DNA from 2 places in the Hydrogenophaga sp. ZJX-1 genome. Region 2 is predicted to be linked to the other one. Evidence: riboswitches for the same ligand, from Rfam matches in the RefSeq annotation. Region 2 holds a riboswitch; the other holds the start of a gene.
The links. Region 2 has a riboswitch for thiamine pyrophosphate ahead of thiC (phosphomethylpyrimidine synthase ThiC). Riboswitches for the same ligand answer to the same signal wherever they lie in the genome.
Positions count from the first base shown of each region.

Region 1: linked by a shared signal. The riboswitch ahead of ACN5W5_RS12935 (thiamine ABC transporter substrate-binding protein) and the one ahead of thiC (phosphomethylpyrimidine synthase ThiC) in region 2 are both predicted to bind thiamine pyrophosphate.

Region 1 covers NZ_JBMBRA010000004.1:204,906-209,316, forward strand. The annotation lists gene ACN5W5_RS12930 (ABC transporter permease) at 1-373, opposite strand, end outside; gene ACN5W5_RS12935 (thiamine ABC transporter substrate-binding protein) at 379-1,449, opposite strand; TPP riboswitch at 1,516-1,624, opposite strand; gene ACN5W5_RS12940 (lipase family protein) at 1,666-3,315, opposite strand; gene ACN5W5_RS12945 (hypothetical protein) at 3,319-3,981, opposite strand; gene ACN5W5_RS12950 (class I SAM-dependent methyltransferase) at 4,209-4,411, shown strand, end outside.
Region 2 covers NZ_JBMBRA010000003.1:175,682-180,092, forward strand. The annotation lists gene ACN5W5_RS09635 (cation-translocating P-type ATPase) at 1-1,736, shown strand, start outside; gene ACN5W5_RS09640 (FKBP-type peptidyl-prolyl cis-trans isomerase) at 1,885-2,283, shown strand; TPP riboswitch at 2,466-2,581, shown strand; gene thiC (phosphomethylpyrimidine synthase ThiC) at 2,701-4,411, shown strand, end outside.

The sequences.
Region 1 (4,411 bases), on a different contig from region 2:
GCAGACCGCGCGGACCCCAGAGCGCCAGCACGCCGAGCGCGGCCACCAGCGTGGGCACCACGAAGGGCAGCATCAGCAGGCGCAACACCAGCGCGCGGCCCGGGAACTCCAGCCGCGCCAGCACCCAGGCCACCGGCAGGCCCAGCACCAGGGCCAGTGCGCAGGTGATCGCCGCCTGGGCCAGGGACCACAACACGCGCCAGCGCAGGTAGCCGTCCTGCCAGACATCGAGCCAGCGCAGCGGCTCGCCACCCGACCATGCCCCCGCGCCCAAGCCCTCGGCCAGCAGCCGCACGACCGGCGCCACCAGCAGCAGCGCCAGAAAGGCCAGCGGCAGCGCGGGCAGCAGCCAGCGGGCTGGCAGGCGCGGCATGGGGTTTATTTCAGGACCACCCTGGTCCAGCGCTGCAGCCAGGCCTTGCCTTTGGCGGAGGCATCTGCGGCACTGGGGTTGTCAAACGCGGTCGGCTCGCTGGCGTGCTGTTTCATCACGTCCACACGCGCCGAGCCAACTTCGGCCGGGAACATCCACATCGTGGTCTGCAGGGCCTGCTGGGCCGGGGCCGAGCGCAGGAACTCGATGAACTTGGCGGCGGTATCGCGCGCCGCCGGGTTGCCACCCTTGACCAGCGCCACACCCTCGACCTGGCGGAACACACCGCCCTTGAGGAACAGGTTGGCGGTCGGCGACTCACTCATTTTTTCCTTGGCGTAGAACACCTCGGCGGCCGGGCTGCTGGCGTAGCTGACGACGATGGGCCGTGTGCCGCCGTTGCGCGTGAATTCGGTGTAGTAGGCCTCGGTCCAGCCCTTGACCACCTTCACGCCGTTGGCGCGCATCTGGCCCCACCACTGGAACGCGGCCTCTTCGCCCAGGCCCGCGATGGTGGCGAAGACAAAGGCCTGGCCGGGGCTGGACGTAGCCGGGTTCTGCACCACCAGCAGTTTGGCGTAGGCGGGCTTGGTGAGGTCTTCGAGCGAGGTCGGCAGCGCCAGTCCCTTGCTGACGAACCAGGCCTTGTCGACGTTGAGGTTCACGAAGCCGTAGTCCACCGGGACCACGCCCGAAACCACGCCGTTCTTGTCGGCGCCCTCGGCCATGGCCGCGGCCGAAGCGCGCTGCGCGGCGGGACCGGTGTAGGTGTCGAGCACCTTCGCAGCCACGGCGCGGGGCAGCAAGGTGTTGTCGATGCCGTAGACCACGTCGGCGATGGGCCGGGCCTTGGTGAGGATCAGCTTGTTGACCATCTCGCCGGCGTCACCGGCCTTGACAACCTGCAGCTTCACGCCCGCGTCTTTCTCGAACTGCGCCAGCAGCTCCTTGGGCAGGTCGAACGAGCTGTGGGTGAGCACACGCAGCGGCACCGCCTGCGCCCAGACCGCGGGCGTTGCGCCCAGGGCTGCGAGGGAAACCGAAACCAGTGCCGCAGAAAAAAACCGCCGTTGCATGGGAAGCCGCCTTGTCAAAAAGAACGCCACGGGAAGCGTCTGACAGGGACGGCAACGCACGCATCGGCGGCCGGCTGGTCACGCTCCCTACGCTGGCACGATCCAGATCAGGTGAGAGGGGTATTTCTCAGCCGCGGCCCGCGTCGTTGCGCGCCCGGCACCCCCGGTGAAGCTGCGGATTGTAGAGCGGGGCGGTGCGTGGCGGGGACCCGATCCTCAGATCCGCACGGGCGCCGGGGTCTGCGGCGCTGACGCCACGTGCTGGCTCGCCTGGGCCTGTTCGTTCACCGCCGGCGTGGTTTCGCGCTGCTGCGCCGCTTGCACCAGATGCGCTTCGGTGCTGCGTGCGAGCGCCGGGGCGATGGGCATCTCGCTCAGGATGCGCCCCTCGTGCACGACCCCCAGGCGCTGCCCGTCCTTGCTCACCAGGAAGCGCTCAGGCTCCCCTTGGTCCACGCGCGCGCAGTGCGCCACCGCCGCCGCGCAGACCTGGCTGATCTGCGTGGGGGTCAAGCCCTGGCGCTGCAGCGCTTCGCTGGTCTGCCGATAGGCCTGTGAGAACTGCGCCTGCTGCCCCGGGCTCAGCGCGGGAGCGGCTTGGGCCATTCGGGTCTGCTCATGCCCGCTGGGTGGGGCGCCTTCCCGCATGGCCACGGTCTCGGTCTTGACGGGCTGGCCCTCCGCATCGAATTCGGTGACCCGGGCCGGCTGCGCACGGCGGCCGTTCATTTCGATCAAGGTGCGTTGGCCGCGCTTGTCGTAGTGGTCGATCTCGACGTCGCCTGTGCGGGTGTTGACACCGATGTGCTCCATGCTGCCGTCTTCGTGCCGGATGTGAAACCGGTCGAACGGCGAAACATCGTCGCTGGTCGCCACGCAACTGGCCTTGATCACCGGCGATCCGCCCAGCTTGGCAAACAGCTGGCGCGCTTCGGGTGGCACCCGGGCGAAATCGGCATGGCCTTCTGGAATGCGGTAGCGACCCTGGGCATTCACCGACAGCCCTTGCTGGGCGTTGAACAGGGCCTGGTTGGCGTGATCCTGGCCCATGATGGCCCCGGCCACCAGTGTGCCGCTGCCGCTGAGCACCAGCGCGGTCTTGAGGAATTTGGGCACGGACGGGCCCGGCAAGACGGTGGGCTCCTGCCCCATGCGGCGACTGAGGTACTGGCCCTGCCACACCCCTTCGTAGTTGTAGGTGGCGATGTCGTTGGGCGTGCGCACGTCGTGCACCTGCCGGCCCAAGGCCTGGTAGCGCGCCAGCGCCGCGTCGTAACCCCCCGCGTCCTTGAAGTAATCGCCACGGATGGTTTCGCGCGCGATGGGCAGGCTGTTGTAGACGTACGCGTCGATGTTGTTACGCAGCGCGAAGCTCTGCGCCATGCCGCCACCCAGGCTGTGGCCGGTGGCGGCGAAGCGGTAGTCCTTGTAGCGCTCGTCGTTCCTGAGCGCTTCGAAAGCCCGTTGCGCCTGTTCCTGGATCTTGGTGAACTCGCTGGCGCCGGCATTGCCCAGGTCGGACTTCCAGTTGCTCCAGGCGTCCGAGCCTTTGAAGTCGAAGCTGATTTCGTGGGTCTTGTCGTTGATGGAGACCTTGAACTGGTTCTCCAGCTGGCCATCGGCGTTGTGCTGGGTGTTCCAGCCTTCCTGGGTGACTTGACCGGTGGTGGGGTCCTTGACGAGTGGCTTGTAGCTGGCCGGCAGGTCATCACCCGATTCAGCATATCGCCAGGGCTCCGGGTACTTGGCGACCTTTTCTGCTCCCTGGATGTCCTTGTGCTCATAGGCCCAATAGGCCAAGCGCATGCCGATGCGGGCGTCCAGTCGGTTGGGCAGCCCTTTTTCAGTCTTGGCGTCGGCGTTCATGGATCACCTGCCGCCAATATCCAGCCATTCGTTGCGTGGGGTCATGCAGCCGTTGTCCAACTCTTCCCACTCCCGCTGACGCTCCGCGTCTTTGAGCAAGGTTCTCGATCCGTCGGCGTTGTTCCTGTAGTAGCCGTTTCGAAACTTGGGCCACACGTCATAAGCAATGGAGTAGTACGCCACCTTGGGGCGCCCCTCGTCGAGCACCAGCCGGCGCACCGCGCATTGCTGCTTCAACAAAGGCAGAAGCTGGGCAAGCCCGCGTTCCCAGGCCTCCAGGTGGCCCTTGGGTCCTTTGCTCTTGTCCAGTTGACCCGGGATCGACTCGCTCGTCGCCACCTGCAAAGCCAGCAGGATCTTCGCGTCCATCGACCCCTTGGCCGCAGCCTTCTCGAACAGCGCCGTGATGGCCTTCGGGTCGGTGACGTCGTGGATCCAGCCGTCCGAATTCGCCAGCGCGTAGTAGTAGTCCCCCAGCGGATCGCCATGCGCCTGCAGGTCCTGCATGTGCTTGCGCAGGATGCCGGTCTGCTTGTCGAAGTCGCGCTGCTGGCTGCTGATGTGCACCGGGTCAACGGCTTTTGCCGCCGTCGAGCAGCCGATCTGCACCAGCCCCGCCAGCAGGCACAGGCCCAGGCTGGTGATCCATCGATGTGGTCGTGTCATGTGTGTTCGCTCCCTGCAATATGCCGGATGAATATACATCGAAAGGATTCAATACACGGCGCGTCGCCCCCTGTGTTACCGTGGCCCGGGCCCGCAGCCACTGCGCGGCCCACCCGCGAGATTGCCTCCTCGGCCCGCATGCCCCTGCCCATGGTGCCCATGGAAGCGCTGTGCCCGTTCGACCAGAACCGTTTCACACCGCACACACACCATGAAAAGAACAGCACATGCCTGGCTACGAGGTCCGTCAACAGACCGTCAACATCGGTGGACTGGACTACGACGTCCGCTCCCTGCTCGACAACCAGCAGTACGCTGACCCGCAAGGCAGCGCCGAAGACGCGGGCATGGGCGCCTCGGGCTGGCCGCTGTTTGGCCAGGTCTGGCCCTCGGCGCGCGTGCTCGCCCTGGCCATGCACAGCCACGCCAT
Region 2 (4,411 bases):
TCCCGGCGCTGGGCGCGCGCCGCCTGTCCACCGAAGGCGTGCTCACGCGCCGCATCAACGCGATCGAAACACTGGGCGCCACCACCGTGCTGTGCAGCGACAAGACCGGCACGCTGACCGGCAACCGCATGACGGTGACGCACCTGGCGGCGGGCGGTGTGGCGCTCACCGACCGCCTGATGCTGGATGCGGGGTCCGAATCACCGCTGCCCGAAGCCTTCCACACGCTGGTGGAGTTCTCGATTCTGGCGAGCGTGGTGGACCCGTTTGACCCGATGGAGAAGGCGTTTCACCAGCTGGGCGAACGCTTCCTGACCGACACCGAACACCTGCACCGCGACTGGCGGCTGGTGCAGACCTACGCACTCAGCCCCGCGCTGCGCGCGATGTCGCATGTGTGGGCGGCGTCGGAGCAGGGTGTGCAGACGGTGGCCGCCAAGGGCGCGCCCGAGGCGGTGGTGGACCTGTGCCACCTTGACGACGCGCAGAAGGCGCACATTGCCAGCGTGGTGGACGAACTGGCCGCCGAGGGCCTGCGCGTGCTCGCCGTGGCCAGCGGCCGCTTCGAAGGCCAGGACTGGCCCGCGAACGAGCACGATTTCGACTTCACGTTCGTCGGCCTGCTGGGCCTGGCGGACCCGGTGCGCCCGCAGGTGCCCGCCGCCATCGCCGAGTGCCGCGCGGCCGGCATCCGCGTGGTGATGATCACCGGCGACTACCCGGCCACGGCGCAGGCGATCGCGCGGCAGGCGGGCCTGGCGGAGTCGGCCGCCGAGGTGCTCTCGGGCGACGAGATGGCGACGCTGAGCGATGCCGCCCTGCGCGAGCGCATGGCAACCGTGAGCGTGTGCGCGCGCATCGCACCCGAGCAGAAGCTGCGCATCGTGCAGGCGCTGAAAGCGCGCGGCGACATCGTCGCCATGACGGGCGACGGTGTGAACGACGCGCCGGCCCTGCGCGCTGCCCACGTGGGCGTGGCCATGGGCCAGCGCGGCACCGACGTGGCGCGCGAGTCGGCCTCGCTGGTGCTGGTGGACGACGACTTCGCGGCCATCGTGCGCGCGGTGCGGCTGGGGCGCCGCATCTTCGACAACCTGCGCAAGGCGATGTCGTACATCCTGGCGGTGCACGTGCCGATTGCCGGCATGGCGCTGCTGCCGGTGCTGTTCGGCTGGCCGGCGCTGCTGTTCCCGATGCACATTGCCCTGCTCGAACTCATCATCGACCCGGCCTGCTCGATCGCTTTCGAGAACGAACCGGCCGAGAGCGACGTGATGCAGCGCCCGCCGCGCGACGCCAGCGCACCGCTGTTTGGCGGCGTCACCTTGTGGCTGGCGCTGCTGCAGGGCCTGGGTGTGCTGGCGGCGGTGATGGGCGCGTTTGCCTGGGCGGCGCCCCGGCTGCCCGAGGCGGAGGCCCGCGCTTTTGCCTTTGCCACGCTGGTGATCGGCAACCTGGCGCTGATCCTTTCCAACCGCTCGGCCACGAGGCCGCTCTGGGCCACGCTGCGCACGCCGAACACCACGCTCTGGGTGGTGGTGGGTCTGGCCCTGGCGCTGCTGCTGGCCGCGCTCTATGTGCCCTGGGCGGTGGGCGTGTTGCGCTTTGCGCCCTTGCCGGCGCACGAACTGGCCATCGCCAGCGGGCTGGGCCTGTTCAGCGTGTTCTGGTTCGAAGGCATCAAGTGGGCCCGAAGAGCCCACGCCGGTTCACGCCGACCATTCGTGGCGCAGTGACGTGACCGTGCCACGCCAGCAGGACTTGCGGCCTTCGGGCAGCAGCCAGTACCGACCGACACGGCGCACGCCAGGGCATCACGGCGACACGCGAACAGAGGGGACCGCCGCCTTACACTCGGACGCTGTTCAACCCCGGAGCACTCCCTTGAGATCTTTATTTGTTTTGGGCGCGGTGGCCCTGGTCTGCGGTTCTGCACTGGCCCTGGAGGCGAAAACCTTGCCCTCCGGCGTGAAGGTGTTGTTGACCGCGCCAGGCACGGGCGCCACCCCCAAAGCCACGGACACCGTGAAAGTGCACTACCGTGGCACGCTGGCCGACGGCAAGGAATTTGACAGCTCCTACAAGCGCGGAACACCCGCCAGTTTCACCCTGAACCGCGTGGTCCCCTGTTGGACCGAAGGCTTTCAGCACATCCCGGTGGGTGCAAAGGCCACCCTGACCTGCCCGCCGGCCAGCGCCTATGGCCAGCAAGGCGCGGGCGGTGTGGTTCCCCCGAACGCCACGCTGACCTTCGAAGTGGAGTTGCTCGGCATCGAACGCTAGCACCCGTTCCGGGCGGGCTGCGGCCCCCAGGAGGTCTGATCCGGCTTCTTCATGCCCCGCTTGCCCGCGTCCCCGCCGGGCGCCCTGGTTGGCGTTCTCTGAGCGGCTTGTTGACTCCTTGCACCAGAGGCGTGTGGGGCGACGTTGGCAAAGAACATGGTCGCGGCACTCCCGCTATACTGCGCACTGCTCCGGGGTGCACGGACTTGAAAAAGTCCGGCGCTGAGATGGTGTGAAACACCGAACCCGTGAACTTGATCTGGCTAGTACCAGCGAAAGAAGAGCGCAGCCCCCAGGGCCTGCATCCCCGACCCGTCCCTCGCGCGACGGGTCCGTCCACGCCACCCGTGGACCCGGGTGCATGTTTTGACGGGCGGTCTCCGGAGCATCCACAGCCCCACACAGGAGACCGCCGCCATGAACGCCCCCGACAAGATTCCCTTCGCAGACCAGTTCGCCCTCAGCCGCGAGCCCTTCCCCGCTTCGCGCAAGATCTACGTGCCCGGCTCGCAGGACAGCATCCGCGTGCCCATGCGCGAGATCGCGCTGAGCAACGGCGAGCGCGTCACGGTGTACGACACCTCCGGCCCCTACAGCGACCCGACCGCCACCATCGATGTGCGCACCGGCCTGGCCGACGTGCGCGGCCCCTGGATCGACGCGCGCGGCGACACCGAGCGTTATGACGGGCGCCAGCGCGCCGCGCTGGACGACGGCGTGAAGAACGAGGCGCAGAACAACGGCACCACCATCGAACGCATCGAGGCCCTGCGCGCCGAAGCGGCCGGCCTGCAGCGCACGCCGCGCCGCGCGAAGAGCGGCGCCAACGTGACGCAGATGCACTACGCGCGCAAGGGCATCGTCACGCCCGAGATGGAATACGTGGCGCTGCGCGAAAACGGCAAGCGCGAGTGGATGCGCGAGTACCTCGGCGATCCGGCGCGTGAAGCGCGCCTGCGCGGCAACCCCATGGGCGCGCGCATTCCCGAGGTGTTCACACCCGAGTTCGTGCGCGACGAGGTGGCGCGCGGCCGTGCCATCATTCCGGCCAACATCAACCACCCCGAGGTCGAGCCCATGGCCATCGGGCGCAACTTCGGCGTCAAGATCAACGCCAACATCGGCAACTCGGCCGTCACCTCCAGCATCGAGGAAGAAGTGGACAAGATGGTATGGGCCACGCGCTGGGGCGCCGACAACGTGATGGACCTCTCCACCGGCCGCAACATCCACACCACGCGCGACTGGATCGTGCGCAACAGCCCGGTGCCCATCGGCACGGTGCCGATCTACCAGGCGCTGGAGAAGGTGGGCGGCGTGGCCGAGGACCTCACCTGGGCGATCTACCGCGACACGCTGATCGAGCAGGCCGAACAGGGCGTGGACTACTTCACCATCCACGCCGGCGTGCGGCTGGCCTACATCCACCTCACGGCGCAGCGCCGCACCGGCATCGTCTCGCGCGGCGGCTCGATCCTCGCCAAGTGGTGCATCACCCACCACAAGGAAAACTTCCTCTACACGCACTTCGACGAGATCTGCGAGATCATGAAGGCCTACGACGTGAGCTTCTCGCTCGGCGACGGCCTGCGCCCCGGCAGCGCCTCGGACGCCAACGACGAAGCGCAGTTCGCCGAACTCAAGACACTGGGCGAGCTGACGCAGGTGGCGTGGAAGCACGACGTGCAGACCATGATCGAAGGCCCCGGCCACGTGCCCATGCACCTGATCCAGGCCAACATGGACGAGCAACTCAAGCACTGCCACGAGGCCCCCTTCTACACGCTGGGCCCGCTGACCATCGACATCGCACCCGGCTACGACCACATCGCCTCCGCCGTGGGCGCGGCCATGATCGGCTGGATGGGCACCTCCATGCTGTGCTACGTGACGCCCAAGGAACACCTGGGCCTGCCCGACCGCGACGACGTGAAGCAAGGGATCATTGCCTACAAGATCGCGGCGCACGCGGCCGACATCGCCAAAGGCCACCCGGGCGCCCGGGCGCGCGACGACGCGATGAGCAAGGCGCGTTTCGAGTTCCGCTGGCGCGACCAGTTCGCGCTCGGCCTGGACCCGCAGACCGCCGAGGACTACCACGACGAAACCCTGCCCAAGGACTCGTCGA